DNA from 4 places in the Streptomyces sp. NPDC046465 genome. Region 2 is predicted to be linked to each of the others. Evidence: riboswitches for the same ligand, from Rfam matches in the RefSeq annotation. Region 2 holds a riboswitch; each other region holds the start of a gene.

Region 1 (4,204 bases), on a different contig from region 2:
AGACGGTCTAGGACACATTCCTGGAAACACGTCGAGGGGGTCACCCGGAATTCCGGGTGACCCCCTCGACGTTTGCCTGCGCATAATTGAAGGTGCAAGGCACACGCGGCGCACAGCACAAATGGCGGCAAGCGCAGCACAAATGAGGGCCGGGAAATACCTTCCCTTTGTATACGGCGTCTCCGTTAATTCTGGAGGCTCACCGTGTTGACGCCATGTTGCGAATCGCTCACCCGGCCGCGGCCGGGCCGCCGGACATGACGCGGCCGGTACGCGGCCGTCGCCCGCGCGGCGTGCGCTGCGGTGAGCGCCCTGGCCCGCTCCGCGTTCCCGCGGGCCACCGCGTCGACGATCGCCGCGTGTTCCGCCCAGGAGTCGGCAGGCGCCGCCGGGCTGTCGACGACGTACATCCAGGCGGCCTTGTGGCGCAGTTGGACGAGCAGGGCGCTCAGGCCGGGGCTGCCGGACGCCTGGGCGAGCGTCTCGTGGAACCAGCCGCCCAGGGGCCGCAGATCCTCCCCCCGCCCGCTCCTGGCGCGCTCCTGGCCCAGCCTGACCAGTCCGCGCAGGACCTTGAGGTGTGCGTCCGTACGGCGCTGCGCGGCGCGCGCCGCGGCGAGCGGTTCGAGCAGCGTGCGGACCTCCAGGAGATCCGCGGCCTCCTGCTCCGTGGGTTCGGCGACGCACGCGCCCGCGTGCCTGCGGGTGACGACGAAACCCTCGGCCTCCAGGGTGCGCAGGGCCTCGCGCACGGGGACGCGGGAGACGCCGTACCGGCGCGCGAGAACTTCCTCGGCGAGCCGGCCGCCCCTTTCGTGCACGCCGGCGACGATGTCGTCCCGAATGGCCGTGCATACCGAATGCGCGGGAACACGCATGACCCGGACCTCCGCCTTCATCCCCGCATAACGCGGTCGACCGACGTTCGTTCCGTGACTCTATTGCAGAGCGCGGAAATTTCCGACAGCGGGCCAAAATTCATGGATACCTTTTGGACAATGCTGGAGGCAACGGCGAAAGCCCCGGCTCGCCAGGAGCCGGGGCTTTCGGTGGAGTGCTGCTGGGCCGCGCGCGTCAGACGTTGATGCCGTGCCCGCGGAGGTACGCGATCGGGTCGATGTCCGAGCCGTACTCCTCGCCGGTGCGGGCCTCGAAGTGGAGGTGCGGACCGCTGGAGTTGCCGGTGGAGCCGGAGAGGCCGATCTGCTGCCCGGGGGTGACCGTCTGGCCGACGGTGACGCCGAGGGACGACATGTGGCCGTACTGGGTGTACGTGCCGTCGTTCATCTTGATGACCACGTTGTTGCCGTAGGCCCCGCCCCAGCCGGCCTCGACGACGGTGCCGGAGCCGACCGCGTGGACGGAGGTGCCCGAGGCCGCGTGGAAGTCGATGCCGGTGTGGCTGCCGGAGGACCACATGGCGCCTCCGGTCTGGTAACCCGTGGAGACGTAGGAGCCGTCGACCGGGGCGACGTAGGTGTTCAGGCGCTTGCGCTCGGCCGCGCGGGCGGCGCGCTCCTTGGCCTCGCGCTCCTTCTTGGCCTTCGCCTTGGCCTCGGCCTCGGCCTTGCGCTTCTCTTCCGCGGCCTTCTTCTTGGCGGCCTCTTCGGCCTTCTTCGCCGCAGCGGCGTCGTCGGCGGCCTGGCGCTGGGCGGCGGCCTGGGCGCCGATGTTCTCGGCAAGCGAGTCGCCGACGGATATCGCCTGGGTGAGGCCGGTGTGTTCCACGGCCGCTTCGTCGGCGGCGGCGAGCGCCGGGGCGGCAAGGCCTCCGATGACACCGGTGGTGGTGAGCGCCGCGACACCCGCGACGTTCGCGGTGGTCCGCGTGAGGCGGCTCGGACGACGGTGCTTCCCGGTGGCACGGGTGAACGCCATGTGGCGGGTGATCCTTTCCTTCCCTCTCGCCTACCGGGTTAGCTGACGGGTTCGGAGCAGGAAGGTCTCCTACGGGTTCCTCGCCTCAACGGCAAGGTGCCCGATTCACCCCAGGGGACATGTGGGTCCCCGGCTCCCCTGGCTCGCGCCGTACGGGGACTCGGCGATGACTGTCCGGTGCCGCGGATGCGGCGTACTGCGCGACGAACAGCCGGACCGACGCTAAACGGGGCGTCTTTCGTTCGACAAACAGAACTCGACTTTTGTAGCGCACGCCACAGGGCAGACAGGCAACCTCCATAGTAATTCGGACATATGAGGACCCCAGCGGCCGAAGTGGCCACTGGGGTCCCGATATGTCCTGACTGTCACTCAGCCCGTGACCACACTCACGTCACCGATACCGAGCGCCCTGACGGGCTCCTCGATCTGTGCGGCGTCCCCGACGAGGACCGTCACCAGGCGGTCCTCCGGGAAGGCGTTCACGACGGCGGCAGTGGCCTCCACGGTGCCGGTGGCGGCCAGCTGCCGGTACAGCTGCGCCTGGAAGTCGTCCGGCAGGTTCTGCTCGACCTGGTCGGCGAGAGTGGCCGCTACGGAGGCTGCCATCTCGTACTTGAGAGGGGCCACGCCCACCAGGTTCTGCACGGCCACATCACGCTCGGCGTCGGTCAGGCCCTCGGCGGCGAGGGTGCGCAGGACCTTCCACAGGTCGTCGAGCGCGGGACCCGTGGTCGGGGTGTCCACGGAGCCGCTGATGGCGAGCATCGCGGCGCCCGTGCCGTCCGGCGCCGAGCGCAGCACCTGGCTGAACGCCCGCACTCCGTAGGTGTAGCCCTTCTCCTCCCGCAGGACGCGGTCGAGGCGGGAGGTGAGGGTGCCGCCCAGGCAGTACGTGCCGAGGACCTGGGCCGGCCAGACGCGGTCGTGCCGGTCGGCGCCCACGCGGCCGATCAGCAGCTGCGTCTGGACCGCTCCGGGGCGGTCCACGATGACGACGCGGCCGCGGTCGTCGGCGGTCACCTGCGGCACCGGGCGCGGTTCGCCCGCGGACCCGGTCCAGGCGCCGACGGTGTCCGCGAGGACGGCGTCCAGGTCGGTGCCGGTCAGGTCGCCGACGACGACCAGGGTGGCCGTGGCGGGCCGGACGTGCTTCTCGTAGAAGGCACGCACCGCCGCCGAGTCGATGGCCGTGACCGTCTCCTCGGTGCCCTGGCGCGGCCGGGACATGCGCGAGGCGGCCGGGAAGAGCTGCCTGGAGAGCTCCTTGGCGGCGCGGCGCCCCGGGTTGGCCGCCTCGTGCGGGAGCTCGTCCAGGCGGTTGCGTACGAGCCGTTCGATCTCGCTGTCCGCGAAGGCGGGGGCCCGCAGGGCGTCGGCGAGCAGGCCGAGCGCCTTGGGGAGCCTGGAGACCGGGACCTCCAGGGAGACCCGCACGCCCGGGTGGTCGGCGTGCGCGTCGAGCGTCGCGCCGCAGCGGTCGAGCTCGGCGGCGAACTCCTCGGCGGAGTGCTTGTCGGTGCCCTCGTTGAAGGCCCGCGCCATGATCGTGGCGACGCCGTCGAGGCCCTCGGGCTCGGCGTCCAGCGGCGCTTCGAGGTGGATCTCGACGGCGACGACCTGCTGGCCCGGACGGTGGCACCGCAGCACGGTGAGGCCGTTGGGCAGCGTGCCGCGCTCGGGCGCCGGGAAGGCCCAGGGCTTGGCCGTGCCGCCCTGGGGCTGTGGATGGAACTGCATCGCGGCCTCGGTCACTTCGCCGCCTCCTCTTCCTCGGCGTCCTCAGCGTTCTCAGCGTTCTCGACGGCTTCTTCGTCCTCGTCGGCGACGGTCACGGGTTCGTACACGAGCACCGCGCGGTTGTCCGGGCGCAGACGGGCCTTGGCGGCCTCCTGGACCTCTGCCGCGCTGACGTCGAGGACGCGCTGCACGGCGGTGAGGGCGAGCTGTGGGTCACCGAACAGGACGGCGTACCGGCACAGTTCGTCGGCGCGGCCCGAGACCGTGCCGAGCCGGTCGAGCCACTCACGCTCCAACTGCGCCTGGGCGCGCTCCATCTCCTCCGGAGTGGGGCCCTCCGCGGCGAAGCGGGCCAGTTCCTCGTCGACGGCGGCCTCGATGACGGGGACCTCGACGTCGCCGGACGTCTTGACGTCCAGCCAGCCGAGCGAGGGCGCCCCGGCGAGGCGCAGCAGGCCGAACCCGGCGGCGACCGCGGTGCGGTCACGGCGCACGAGGCGGTTGTAGAGCCGGGAGGACTCGCCGCTGCCGAGGACGGTGAGGGCGATGTCGGCCGCGTCGCACGCGCGCGTGCCGTCCTCCGGGA
Region 2 (4,204 bases):
AACAACCTCAAGATCGGCATCAAGCTGGCCTTGCTGATCGTGATCCTCGCGCTGGTCTACGTGAAGCGGGACGAGGAGAAGGTCGACAAGGGCCTGTTCGGCGCGGTCGGCCTGCTGACCGTCGCGAACATCTTCATCGCGGTGCTGTGGACCTGAGGACCTGACCCGGACGTAGGAACCCGCCCTCATGAAGGCGACCGTCATGAACCCGCTCTCATGAAGGCGACCGTCACGAAAGTGGCCCTCCACGCGCGTGTGGAGGGCCACTTTTATGAGGTGTCATGAGGGGTTTTGAGGTGTGACGGTTACGCGGGGCGCACCACGCTGTGGATCGGCATGTAGTAGATCGACTCGACGCGGACGTTCGCGCCCGGCTTCGGGGCGTGGATCATCTTGCCGTTGCCGATGTAGATGCCCACGTGGCTGATGTCGTCGTAGAAGAACACCAGGTCACCCGGTTTGGCGTCGGCGGTCTTCACGGTCGTGCCGACCTTCACCTGGTCCCACGTGGTGCGCGGCAGGGAGATCCCAGCCGCCTTCCACGCGTCCTGGGTGAGCCCTGAGCAGTCGTACGAGTCGGGGCCGGTGGCACCCCACACGTACGGCTTGCCGATCTGGGCCTGAGCGAAGGCGATGACCTTCGCGGCCTTGGTGGCGTAGTCGCCCTCCGTGCTCCCGGAGCCCGAACCGGAACCCGACCCCGAGCCCGAGCCCGCATCAGAGCCGGAGCCGGAGCCGGAGCCCTGACCCTGCTCCCGGTCCTTCTCCCGCTGGGCCTCCTCCTCCGCCTTCCGCTTGCGCTCCGCCTCGGCGGCCTGCTCGCGGGCCAGCTTCTCGGCCTTGCGCTTGGCCTCCTGCTTCTTCTTCCGCTCGATCTCCGCGAGCCGCGCCTTCTCCTGGGCCGTCAGCTTGGAAAGGACCTCGCGCGCGTCACCCAGCTTCTTCTGGACGGTCTGCTTGCTCGTCCTGAGGTCGTCCCGCGAATCGTTCAGGGTCTCCAGGCTCTTTGCGGCCTCCGTGCGCTGCTTGGTCGCCGACGCCTGCTGCGTCGTGTAGGCGTCGACCGCCTTCTTCTGGCGCGTGGTCAGCCGGTCCGCCAGGTGGTTCTGGTCGAAGTAGCCCTGCGGGTCGTTGGCGAGCATCATCGTGGCCGTCTCGGAGACGGCGCCGGTGCGGTACTGCGCGGCGGCGAACGAGCCGAGCTCCTTGCGCGCGTCGTTCAGCTCGTCGGTGCGCTCGGCCACGTCGTCGAGCAGGCGGTCGACCTTCTTGCGCTGCTTGTCGGTGCGCTCCTTGGCCGCGTTGTACTTCTGCGTGGCCACACCGGCCTGCTGGTAGAGCTCGTCGACCTTCTTCTGGACCTCTTCGAGGCTGGGTTTCGTCGGCGCGGCGGGCGCTGCCTGCGCGCTCTGGGACAGGAGGGCGACGGAGGTGAGGGCCGCTGTCGTGATGCCGATGGCGGGGGTCGTGCGAATTCCGGCTGCCCGGGTCCGCGGCTTGCGGTGCGACGCCAAGGGAGGCGACTCCTTCCGTAGACCGCCTACCGGGTTAGCTGTCGGGTTCGGGCGGGTGGTCCGGAAGGTTGCCCTACGGTCCCGTACTACGTGCGGGACCGATTCACCCCAAGTTTTCGGTGGGTCCCCGGCTCCGAACATGTCGGACTCGGCGGAGGCCACTCGTTCCCGGCGGGTTCGCCGGTGGGGGGACGAGCAGCCCGCGGAGCACGCTAGCCAACTCGTGTGGTCCCTGTGAAGGTTGATGTTCGATATGCCCGATACATTTTCGTGACTTTCCACGGCCTTGGCGCGATCATGCCGAGTGGATGCGGAGCGTGAGCGTCCGCAGGCAGGGTGTAGGCAAGGCGTAGGCAGGGTGTAGGCAAGACGTAGGCAAGACATGGGCATGGCGTGGGCAAGTGTGAGGTGACCGGAACCCGCAGCGGGTTGTCAGTGGGGCCGCCTAGACTCGGGAGGCGATGAGCAGCCTCTTTGATGACAGCTTCCTGGCGGACCTGCAGCCCTCCCGGGCCACGGACGAAGCGCCCCCGCCGCCGCCCGAGGACAGTGCTCCGGAGCCCATTCCGGATGATCTGTTCGACGGGAAGTTCGACGCGCCCATGACCCGGGACTCGCACTACCGCGACGGTGCCCCCCGCCCGGTCATCGACCCGGCGACGCTCCTCGACGGGCTGAACGAGAACCAGCGCGCGGCCGTGGTGCACGCCGGTGCCCCGCTGCTCATCGTCGCCGGCGCGGGCTCCGGCAAGACCCGCGTGCTGACCCACCGCATCGCGTACCTGCTCGCCGAGCGCGGTGCGCACCCCGGCCAGATCCTCGCGATCACCTTCACGAACAAGGCCGCGGGTGAGATGAAGGAGCGCGTCGAGCAGCTCGTGGGCCCGCGGGCGAACGCGATGTGGGTGTCGACGTTCCACAGCGCCTGCGTCCGCATCCTGCGCCGCGAGTACAAGAAGCTGGGCTTCACGTCCTCCTTCTCGATCTACGACGCCGCGGACTCCAAGCGTCTGATGGCCCTGGTCTGCCGCGACCTGGACCTCGACCCGAAGAAGTTCCCGCCGAAGTCGTTCAGCGCCAAGATCTCGAACCTGAAGAACGAGCTGATCGACGAGGAGGACTTCGCCGGTCAGGCCGCCGACGGCTTCGAGAAGACCGTCGCCCAGGCCTACGCCATGTACCAGTCGCGCCTCCGCGAGGCGAACGCGCTGGACTTCGACGACCTGATCATGACGACGGTCCACCTGCTGCGCGCCTTCCCGGACGTCGCCGAGCACTACAGGCGCCGCTTCCGGCACGTCATGGTCGACGAGTACCAGGACACCAACCACGCACAGTACGCACTCGTGCGCGAGCTGGTCGGCCCCTCCGGAGGCGAGGGCGACGACCCCGCCGAGCTGTGCGTGGTGGGTGACGCGGACCAGTCGATCTATGCCTTCCGCGGCGCCACGATCCGCAACATCCTCCAGTTCGAGGAGGACTACACCGACGCGACGACGATCCTCCTGGAGCAGAATTACCGCTCCACGCAGACGATCCTGACCGCCGCCAACGCGGTCATCGAGCGCAATGAGAGCCGCCGTCCGAAGAACCTCTGGACCAACCAGGGCGCGGGCGCGCGCATCACCGGGTACGTCGCCGACACGGAGCACGACGAGGCACAGTTCGTCGCCGACGAGATCGACCGCCTCACCGACGCGGGTGACGCCAAGGCCGGTGACGTGGCGATCTTCTACCGGACGAACGCCCAGTCCCGTGTCTTCGAAGAGATCTTCATCCGCGTGGGCCTGCCCTACAAGGTCGTCGGCGGCGTCCGCTTCTACGAGCGCAAGGAGGTCCGCGATGTCCTCGCGTACCTGCGTGTCCTCGCCAATCCCGAGGACGCCGTCCCGCTGCGCCGCATCCTCAACGTCCCCAAGAGGGGCATCGGCGACCGCGCGGAAGCGATGATCGACGCGCTCTCGCAGCGCGAGAAGATCTCCTTCCCGCAGGCCCTGCGCCGTGTCGACGAGGCGTACGGAATGGCGGCCCGGTCGACCAACGCCGTCAAGCGGTTCAACACGCTCATGGAGGAGCTGCGGACCGTCGTCGAGTCCGGCGCGGGCCCGGCCGTCGTCCTGGAGGCCGTGCTCGAACGCACCGGTTACCTCGCCGAGCTGCAGGCCTCCACCGACCCGCAGGACGAGACGCGCATCGAGAACCTCCAGGAACTCGCCGCCGTGGCACTGGAGTTCGAGCAGGACAACAGCCAGAACGGCAACCAGGACAACAGTCAGGACGGCAACCAGGCAGCGGACGGCGCTCAGGACGAGGCCGGTGCGGACGAGGGGGAGGCCGGTGAAGGCGCCGCTCCGACCGGTACGCTCTCCGACTTCCTGGAGCGGGTCGCCCTGGTCGCCGACTCCGACCAGATCCCTGACGAGGAGGACGACGGCTCCGGAGTCATCACCCTGATGACCCTCCACACCGCCAAGGGCCTTGAGTTCCCTGTGGTGTTCCTGACCGGCATGGAGGACGGCGTCTTCCCGCACATGCGCTCCCTCGGGCAGGTCAAGGAGCTCGAGGAGGAGCGCCGCCTCGCGTACGTGGGCATCACGCGCGCGCGTGAGCGCCTCTACCTGACGCGGTCCTCCATGCGCAGCGCCTGGGGCCAGCCGTCGTACAACCCGCCGTCGCGCTTCCTCGAGGAG
Region 3 (4,204 bases), on a different contig from region 2:
ATGGCCGACGCCACCATGGCGATGGCCGTCTTCCTCGACGACCACGCGACGTTCGAGAAGTCCGTGCACCACTTCCGCACGCGCGTGCCCGCCTACTTCTATCTGGAGTCGGACGGGAAGCTGCCGGTCTCGCCGGAGGGCAGCGGCATCGACACCGCGGCCGAGCTGAAGAGGTACTGGTTCGGGCAGGGCACCTTCGCCGACGGGCTGTCCCAGGAGACGTGTCGCAACTTCAAGCACGCCAGCTATTCCCTCGCGGCGGCCTCCCACATGGCGGAGACCGCCTGGCATCAGGGTGTCGACCTGTACGGGGAGGCCGAGGACCGGCTGCGGGCCGCCTTCGAGTTCCACTCCAAGTACCAGCTGGGCGCGCCGGTGCCGGGCTGGCTGTGCGGCGGCCGGGTGCAGCGCGACATGGGGCCCGACACGGAGGTCGGCCTCAACCACCTGCGGGGGCGGCTGCACCTGGAGTTGCCGGAGACCGAGAGGTACACGGAACGCGGGCGGCCGGAGGGGACGGACGGCCTCTTCGTGGCCTGGGAGACGCTCACGCACGCGGGCAACGCCTGAGGTGGTTCGACGCACCCCTCCGAATGGCGTAGAGTTGCATTCAACGGCGCGGGGTGGAGCAGCTCGGTAGCTCGCTGGGCTCATAACCCAGAGGTCGCAGGTTCAAATCCTGTCCCCGCTACTCAAGGCCTAGGGCCCGGAACCAGTAATGGTTCCGGGCCCTAGGTGTTTTCCGCACTTGTTTCCGTACCGCTGCCCGTACTCCTCTCCCGTAACCCGGTCGGACCGCGCCAGGTCGCCCCCGCTCCCCCTCGGGGGAACCCTGAGTGGAGCGCGGTGATGGGCGCGGTGATGGACTCGGTGACGGGTGCGGAGTCGGCGGGAGACAAGCGGTGGGGCAGCGAGCGGAAGCCGGGGACAGGGGTGCCACCGCGCACGAGCGGGCCTTCGTCCGCTCCCTGCCCCTCCTGCTCCTGATCATCGGCGTCGTGTACGACGTGTCGACCCCGCCGGAATTCACCGCGGCCCCCCTCTACACGGCCGCCCCGCTGATCGCCGCCCCCTTCTACTCGCAGCTCAGCACCGTCCTGACCGGCGTGGCCGCCACGGCAGCCGTCCTCTTCCTGCACTTCGGCAACCCGGTCAGCAGCCATGTCGAGGCCGTCACCGAGGTGCTCACCGTGGTCACCGTCGCGGCCCTCGCCATCGTCATCAACCGCGTCGTGCGCCGCGGCAACGACCGGCTCGCCAACGCCCGCTCCATCGCCGAGACCACCCAGCGCGCCGTGCTGCCCGAACCCGATCCGCGGATCGGCGGGCTCGACATCGCGGCGCGGTACGAGGCCGCGCAGGCCGACGCGTTCATCGGGGGCGACCTGTACGCGGTGCAGGACACCCCGTACGGCGTGCGGATCATCGTCGGTGACGTCCGGGGCAAGGGCATGGGCGCGGTCGCGGCGGTCGCCGTCGTCATCGGCGCCTTCCGGGAGGCCGCCGAGCAGGAGACGACGCTGGAGGCGGTGGCGCAGCGCCTGGAGCGGGCCCTCGCCCGCGAGGGCACCCGGCGCGACGGACTCGACCAGTTCGAGGGGTTCACGACCGCCGTACTCGCCGAGATCCACCACGCCGGCGGCGCCGTACGGCTGATCAACCGGGGGCACCCGTCGCCGCTGCTGCTGCGCGGGGACGGCCGGCTGTGCGTCCTGTCGGCGACCGAGCCCGCGCTGCCGCTCGGCATGGGCGAGCTGGGGGTCTGGCCGGACCGGGCGGACGAGTCGGAGTTCCCGCCCGGCGCGATGCTGCTCCTCTACACGGACGGCCTGTCGGAGGCGCGCGACGCGGCGGGGGAGTTCTACGATCCCGCGACCCGGCTCGGCGGGCGGATCTTCCCGGGCCGCGGCGGTCCGCGCGCGCTGCTCGCCGCGCTCGCGGAGGAGGTGCGGCGGCACACCGGGGGGCGGATGACGGACGACATGGCGCTGCTCGCGGTGCGGCGGCCCGTCGCCGGGGACCCGGACATCACGTCCCGTGACTGAAGGGCATCCCTCCGCACACCAACTGACGTACTGTCAAGAGAATGTGAAGCTAACGATCAACCGGAACGGCTTGGAATACGGACCCGCTGTCTATTAACGTTCGATAACGCAGCGCGGTCGTCCCAGCCGTCACTAGAGGCGGCTCCGCGCGCACGCGCCTAATCCCGCAAGGGAGCCGGGGAACCACCAACTTGGGGTGAATCAGGCATCTGCGCACCGTGCATCCGTGCACCCGTGCCAGGTGTCCGTAGGAGACCTTCCTGCTCCGAACCCGTCAGCTAACCCGGTAGGCGAGAAGGAAGGAAAGGAGTGCGCCCCAGTGGCGTCCAACCGGCCTGCCCCCCAAGCCGTGTACATACCGAATGACGATGACTTCGGTACGTACGACGACGACTCCTTCGAGGAGTGGAACCCCACCGAGGATTCCGTCCGTCCCGTCCGCGGCAGGCACCGTGTGCACAAGAAGGGCGGCGGCGGGCTCGCCCGCAGCTCCACCGTCCTCGGCGTGGGCGTCATCGCCGCCGTCGGCGCGGGCGGCATCGCCACCGCGCAGGACGGCAAGCCGCCGGTCTCCATATCGATGCCCGACCTGCCGGGCATGGACACCGTCGCGGACTCGCTGCCCGCGGCCAAGTCGCTGCCCGGCGTGGGCTCGCTGATCTCCGACGACGCGTCGGACTCCACGGCGACCGCTGCCGCGGCGGCCCCGCTCACCGCGGCGGGCGTCAGCACCGCCGACGCCGAGCAGGGCACCACCGACGCGGGTGAGGCGCTGCGCGCCCGCATCATGCGCCAGGCCGAGAACCAGCAGAACCAGGCGGACACCGCCGTACGGACCGCGGCCGAGGACGCCGCCGTCAAGAAGGCCGCCGGGGAGGCCGCCGCCCAGCAGGAGGCGGCCACGAAGGACGCGAAGGCCAAGGCCGCCGCCAAGAAGAAGAAGGAGGAGGAGGCCCGCAAGGCCAAGGCAGAGGCCGCGCGCCTGGCCAAGCTCGCCAAGAGCTACGCCATCCCCACCTCCTCGTACACCCTCACCTCGCACTTCGGTGACTCCGGCGCCATGTGGTCCTCCGGTCACCACACCGGCCTCGACTTCGCCGCTCCCACGGGTACCCCCCTCAAGGCGGTGCACACCGGCACCGTCAAGGAGGCCGGGTGGGCGGGCGCGTACGGCTACCGCACCGTGCTCGAACTCGAGGACGGCACGGAGGTCTGGTACTGCCACCAGTCCTCGCTCAATGTCAGCGCGGGGCAGAAGGTCACCACCGGCGAGGTCATCGGCCGCGTCGGCGCGACCGGCAACGTCACCGGGCCGCACCTCCACATGGAGGTCCACACGCCCGACGGCACCGGCATCGACCCGCTGGGCTGGCTGCAGGGCAAGGGCCTCAACCCCTGACCGCACCCTGACCGACCCCTGAGGGCGCCCTCAACTCCGGCGGCCCTGGCGCCAACCCCCCCGACGCCAGGGCCGCCGGTTTCGTCGTGTCAGAGATGGAATTCCGTTTCCGTCCCGGACGTTGCGGAACGTATGACTTCTCTTCGCCAGCTCGGCTCATCCGACCTCGAGGTCTTCCCGCTCGCCCTGGGCGGCAACGTCTTCGGCTGGACCGCCGACCGCACGGCGTCCTTCGCCGTCCTCGACGCCTACACCGCCGCGGGCGGCAACTTCATCGACACCGCCGACGCCTACTCGGCCTGGGTGGAGGGCAACAAGGGCGGCGAGTCCGAGACCCTCGTCGGCGAGTGGCTGACCGAGCGCGGCAACCGCTCCGACGTCGTCCTCGCCACGAAGGTCGGTGCGCACCCCGACTTCAAGGGCCTCTCCCCGGCCACGATCAAGGCCGGTGCCGAGGCCTCCCTGCGCCGCCTCGGCACCGACTACATCGACCTCTACTACACGCACTACGACGACCCCTCGGTCCCCGTCGAGGAGATCATCGGCGCGCTCGACGAGCTGGTGCGGGACGGCAAGGTGCGGGCCATCGCCGCCTCCAACATCACGCCCGAACGGCTCCAGGAATCCCTCGACCTCTCCGACCGCGAGGGCCTCGCGCGCTACGTCGCGCTCCAGCCGCACTACAACCTCGTCTCCCGCGACACCTACGAGGGCCCGCTCCAGGAGGTCGCCTCGCGCTCCGGCCTCGCGGCCGTCCCCT
Region 4 (4,204 bases), on a different contig from region 2:
CGGCCGTGGGGAGGGACGGGGGAGCGGTCTGTGCCGGTGCCGGTGTCGGCGCGAGGAGAGGGGTCAGGGACAGGCTGAGCGCGGCGAAGCCACGGATGAAGTTCTTGATCACTCAGCCAGGCTGGGCGGCCATCGGCGGTACGTCCCGGACGCCTGGCGGCGCCTGATCCGAGTGGAGGAATCGATTCACCGCAGAAACGTTGCGCCCGGTGGGCGGGGGCGTTCACTTCGAGAGCGTGGGCGCGCGGGCCGCCGGTAGAAATGCAAGTGCTTTGAGGGGGAATAGCTCTGACGGGGCGTTGGTAAGGGGCAACGTGTAGTTTCTTGAGGTTCCCTGGTTGCTGGTTGCCGGTTCCCGGTTTCTGCGGTTAGTGGAGTTCTTACAGTTGGGGAAATCCCGCCGAACGAGGGGAACGCCGCGTGACCTCCGCTGTCTGCCAGCGCCCGGCCGCATGCCTGTCGCCTTTCGGAAGGACACCGAAAAGTTGGACGCGGGAAAGCCGCACCGTGCGACGACGGCGGTCGGAGCCGGGCGATGAGTGCGGAGAGCAGAATCTCGGGCAGTTCCGTCGACTCCGTCGACGCGTCTCCGGGTGGGGGGTGCTTCTAGGAGGAGATGGTTCCGCGCGGTGTCGACGAACGGCCGGTCGGCGTCGCCGATGCTCCACCGCGTCAGCAGGTCGGGGGCCGCGGCGAGTTCTCGGGCGGAGTGGGTGACGGGCGCGGTCGGGACGAACAGCATGACGTGCCCGGCCACATCGGCGATGTCGTCCCATTGGTGCACCGCGCCTGGAGCGACTCAGACCACGGTCCGCTCCTTGAAGGGGTGGCAGAGGAAGGCCACCGTGACGGAGCTGTGGCCGACGTCGACGATGGCCAGGACGTGGAAGTCGGCGCGTCGCGTGCCGTCGTCGTTCAGTTCGCGAAGGCGGCCGAACGTCCTCGTCTCGACAGCGGCGGCACCGCGCCCGACGGGCTGATAGATCGTCTGCCGGATCGCGGTCACGTGTCCGGTTTCCACCGTAGGGTGGCCAGTCACGCCGATGCCTCGGCAGAGGCCGCGACGTACTCACTGTCGACTTTCGCGGGTGGAGCCGCTCAGCCGGGCTGCCCGGTCCGTACACGCTCCGCAGGCTCACGGACGACACACTCGCCGTGATCGCCGACGTTGGGCATCAGCGACTACTTACTCGTCGGACACTCCATGGGCGGCAAGGTCGCGCAGCTGACCGCGGCGACCCGGCTCGCCCGCCTCCGCGGGATCGTCCTCGTCGGCTCCGGTCCTGCGAAGCCCGCCGAGGGGATCACTCCCGCGTACCCGGAGGGCCTTTCCCACGCCTACGACTCCGACGACTCCGTCGCCGGCGCGCGGGACGACATCCCCACCGCGACCGAACTACCCGAATCGATCAAGGCGCGGGTCTCGACCGATTCGCGTACTCGCACCGATGCCGCCCGGACGGAGTGGACGCTGCGCGGCATCGCGGAGGACATCACCGAGCACACCCGCATGATCGGCGTCCCCGACCTCGTCGTCGCCGGAGAGAGGGACCGCGTCGAGCCCGTCGACGTGCTCCTCGCCAATCTGCTGCCCTACCTCTTCGGGGCCGAGTTCACGGTGATCCCGAACACGGGTCATCTGATCCCGCTGGAGGCTCCGGCCGACCTCGTCGGGGCGATCACGGCCTTCGCACCGGTGGCCTGACCGGTGCGGCGCCGCACGCCGCGCCGCACACCTCGCCGCAGGAGAGCGGGAGGTCAGTACGGTCCGTCCACGTTGTCGATCGAGCCGTACCGGTCGGCCGCGTAGTTGCAGGCGGCGGTGATGTTGGCGACCGGGTCGAAGCTGTCCGTCGACGTGCCGGGCACGTGGTAGGCGGCGAAGGTGGGGCCGATGACTTGCAGGAGCCCCTTGGAAGGGGTCCCGGCGGCAGCGTTGGAGTCCCAGTCGTTGGTGGCCAGGGGGTTGCCTGAGGACTCGCGCATGATGTTGCGGTGGATGCCCTCGTACGAGCCCGGGATGCCGTGCTGGGCCAGGATGTCGAGCGATTCGTTGATCCATCCGTCGAGGTCGTCCGTGTAGGACTTCTGCGCCGGGGGAGCGGCGGGCTCGGCGGCGAGGTCGTCCTGGCGCTCGGAGCGGTCCGCCCGCTCGGCGGACGCGTTGGAGGCGGTCGGCTTCTGGGCGGGCTCGGCCGCGCCCGTCTGGCCGAGGGTGAGCTTGAGGCCCGGGTGGATCAGTCTCGGGTCGCCGCCGAGGACGCCGCGGTTGTCCTGGTACAGCTTCTTCCAGCCGCCGGTCAGGGAGTGCTCCTGGGCGATCCTGGAGAGGGAGTCGCCTGCGGCGACCACGTAGGTCGCGGGGGCCGCGGCGGGCTTGGCGGCCGAGTCGGCCTGCGCCGCGTCGGCGGTGGTCGCGCCGAGCACCGGGAGGACGAGCACCGTCCCGCCCGCGCCTGCGGCGGCGATGCCCCGGCTGAGCGAGTTGGACTTGGGGCGGCGGTGCTTTCCCTTTGCAGGCATGACGAATTCCTCTCCGTCGCCTGCGAGGTGAGCTGTCGGGTTCGGACGGGAGATGTCCGGTCGCACCGATATGGCGACTTCACCCCGAGCCGTTCCGGAATCCGGATCGGCGGCTTACCTGGGTTCCCCGCTCCTGCCGTGCGTAAGTGAGTGAGTGGTTGAGTGGGTTTCCGGACAGCGGCAGGATTCGGCGTTCCATCCGGATTGGCGGTGACGTTAGACGAGAAAGTCAGAACGGAACAAGGCCAAAATTGTGAGGAGGAATGTGCCGAAGTGGTTCCGGGCAATCGAGCCGACCCCGGCGCCTTTGATCGAATAGACCCAACTCGCTTTGGGCGGAACGGGAATGAGCTTCAAGCCGCCTCTGTGAGCCTGAACGGACGATGTGACTCATTTCACCGGATGGGGTGTGGGTCGAAATTACCTGGAGCACGCAGGCCACTTTTCATTCCAGAGCGGACATTTCACCGGTCGTGTCGGCCTGGTCGGGCCCGCCCTATGGCTGATCGAAAAGCTGGATGATTCCGCCCCGCGTCACGCAGGCTTGTGGTCGGTCGTATGACTAGGCCTGGCTGGTTCTGGCAGCTTCTGGTTGAGCCGTGATGACGAGCCGTGATGACGAGCCGTGGTGACGGCGCGCGCCACTTGGCCTCGCGTCCCGGGCGGGCTGAGCGGGTACGGATGCGGGTACGGATTAGGTGTCGGCTCGGGTTCCTAGACGTTTCGGGGCTCTCAACTCTCTATCGGGCAGAAGGAGTTGTCGTCGACGATGGAGGAGTCGAGCGCCGTGGGTGACAATGTGTGGCTGATGGCCCTCACGTACGTGCCGGTCCTGGGCACGATGGCGGCCGCGCTTGCGTACCGAGTGCGGGAGCGGGCCCGTTGGGCTGCGGTCGTTGCCGTGCTGCGCCTGTCACCCGGCGGGACGCGGGTCCGTTTCAGAACGCAGGATGCTCAGGGGAGGGCGATGAGCGAGTGGGAGATCACCGTCCCCGCGGCCGGAAGGGCTGGTGTCGGTGACGAGCGATACCGGTGAGCGACCGCCTGCTGCTGACGGGTACTCGGACGACTACTCGGACGGGTGGAGCGACGCGTGTGTAGTGCGGGTCGAGACCCTCTTCCGGAGGTACGGCAAAGTGGTGCTCCGTAAAGCGACTGTGGCTGCCGCGGGGAACAGCCACGACGGCTGGGAAGGTTGCCAGCATGCTTTCGTGCAAGCGGGGGAACACCTGCGCAAGCCAGGAGCAGAGGAGATCAGGAACTGGCAGGGCTGGCTCGTCAAGACCGCGGTCCGGCACGCGATGTCGGTATATCGACGCGGGGTCGAGACGGTCCCACTGGGGGAGGAGACGGACCGGGACGGCGGTGCGATGCCGGTCGAGGACCAAGTGGCGGTGAGAGAGACGTTCCGTAACCTCCTGGAAGCCATCGGAGAGCTCTCGGAGCGTCAGCGGCAGGCTCTGGTCCTCGTGCACATCGCGGGATGTTCGACCGACGAGGCGGCCCAAGACATGGGAGTCACCAGCAGCACAGTACGCAACCTGATTCACCAGGCCCGCAGTCGGCTGGCTGTCGTGAGCGGGGAGACGAGCGATGCGTGATGAACCGGATGTGACCGGCGACGAGACTTTGACCAGGGCACTTGAGGCCACCGAAGGTGCGGTGGGGCAGGCGCTCGAAG

The links. A riboswitch is a leader RNA that binds a small molecule or an ion and turns the genes downstream of it on or off. The one in region 2 is predicted to bind cyclic di-AMP.
Positions count from the first base shown of each region.
Region 1: another riboswitch for cyclic di-AMP. It lies ahead of ABZ953_RS37720 (M23 family metallopeptidase); the one in region 2 lies ahead of ABZ953_RS04335 (NlpC/P60 family protein).
Region 3: another riboswitch for cyclic di-AMP. It lies ahead of ABZ953_RS07555 (M23 family metallopeptidase); the one in region 2 lies ahead of ABZ953_RS04335 (NlpC/P60 family protein).
Region 4: another riboswitch for cyclic di-AMP. It lies ahead of ABZ953_RS34475 (LysM peptidoglycan-binding domain-containing protein); the one in region 2 lies ahead of ABZ953_RS04335 (NlpC/P60 family protein).

Region 1 is NZ_JBEYZK010000044.1:8,004-12,207, forward strand. Features, by position in the region: gene ABZ953_RS37710 (HPr family phosphocarrier protein) at 1-11, shown strand, start outside; gene ABZ953_RS37715 (GntR family transcriptional regulator) at 186-878, opposite strand; gene ABZ953_RS37720 (M23 family metallopeptidase) at 1,075-1,878, opposite strand; cyclic di-AMP (ydaO/yuaA leader) riboswitch at 1,891-2,054, opposite strand; gene ABZ953_RS37725 (pitrilysin family protein) at 2,251-3,633, opposite strand; gene ABZ953_RS37730 (pitrilysin family protein) at 3,630-4,204, opposite strand, start outside.
Region 2 is NZ_JBEYZK010000002.1:296,248-300,451, reverse strand. Features, by position in the region: gene ABZ953_RS04340 (hypothetical protein) at 1-156, shown strand, start outside; gene ABZ953_RS04335 (NlpC/P60 family protein) at 306-1,514, opposite strand; cyclic di-AMP (ydaO/yuaA leader) riboswitch at 1,522-1,678, opposite strand; gene pcrA (DNA helicase PcrA) at 1,976-4,204, shown strand, end outside.
Region 3 is NZ_JBEYZK010000004.1:21,491-25,694, reverse strand. Features, by position in the region: gene ABZ953_RS07570 (alginate lyase family protein) at 1-570, shown strand, start outside; tRNA gene ABZ953_RS07565 (tRNA-Met) at 618-691, shown strand; gene ABZ953_RS07560 (PP2C family protein-serine/threonine phosphatase) at 903-2,045, shown strand; cyclic di-AMP (ydaO/yuaA leader) riboswitch at 2,191-2,353, shown strand; gene ABZ953_RS07555 (M23 family metallopeptidase) at 2,365-3,444, shown strand; gene ABZ953_RS07550 (aldo/keto reductase) at 3,577-4,204, shown strand, end outside.
Region 4 is NZ_JBEYZK010000030.1:57,869-62,072, forward strand. Features, by position in the region: gene ABZ953_RS34460 (HNH endonuclease family protein) at 1-112, opposite strand, end outside; partial or broken gene ABZ953_RS34465 (AraC family transcriptional regulator) at 511-1,045, opposite strand; partial or broken gene ABZ953_RS34470 (alpha/beta hydrolase) at 1,057-1,705, shown strand; gene ABZ953_RS34475 (LysM peptidoglycan-binding domain-containing protein) at 1,759-2,523, opposite strand; cyclic di-AMP (ydaO/yuaA leader) riboswitch at 2,528-2,682, opposite strand; gene ABZ953_RS34480 (hypothetical protein) at 3,311-3,559, shown strand; gene ABZ953_RS34485 (sigma-70 family RNA polymerase sigma factor) at 3,540-4,124, shown strand.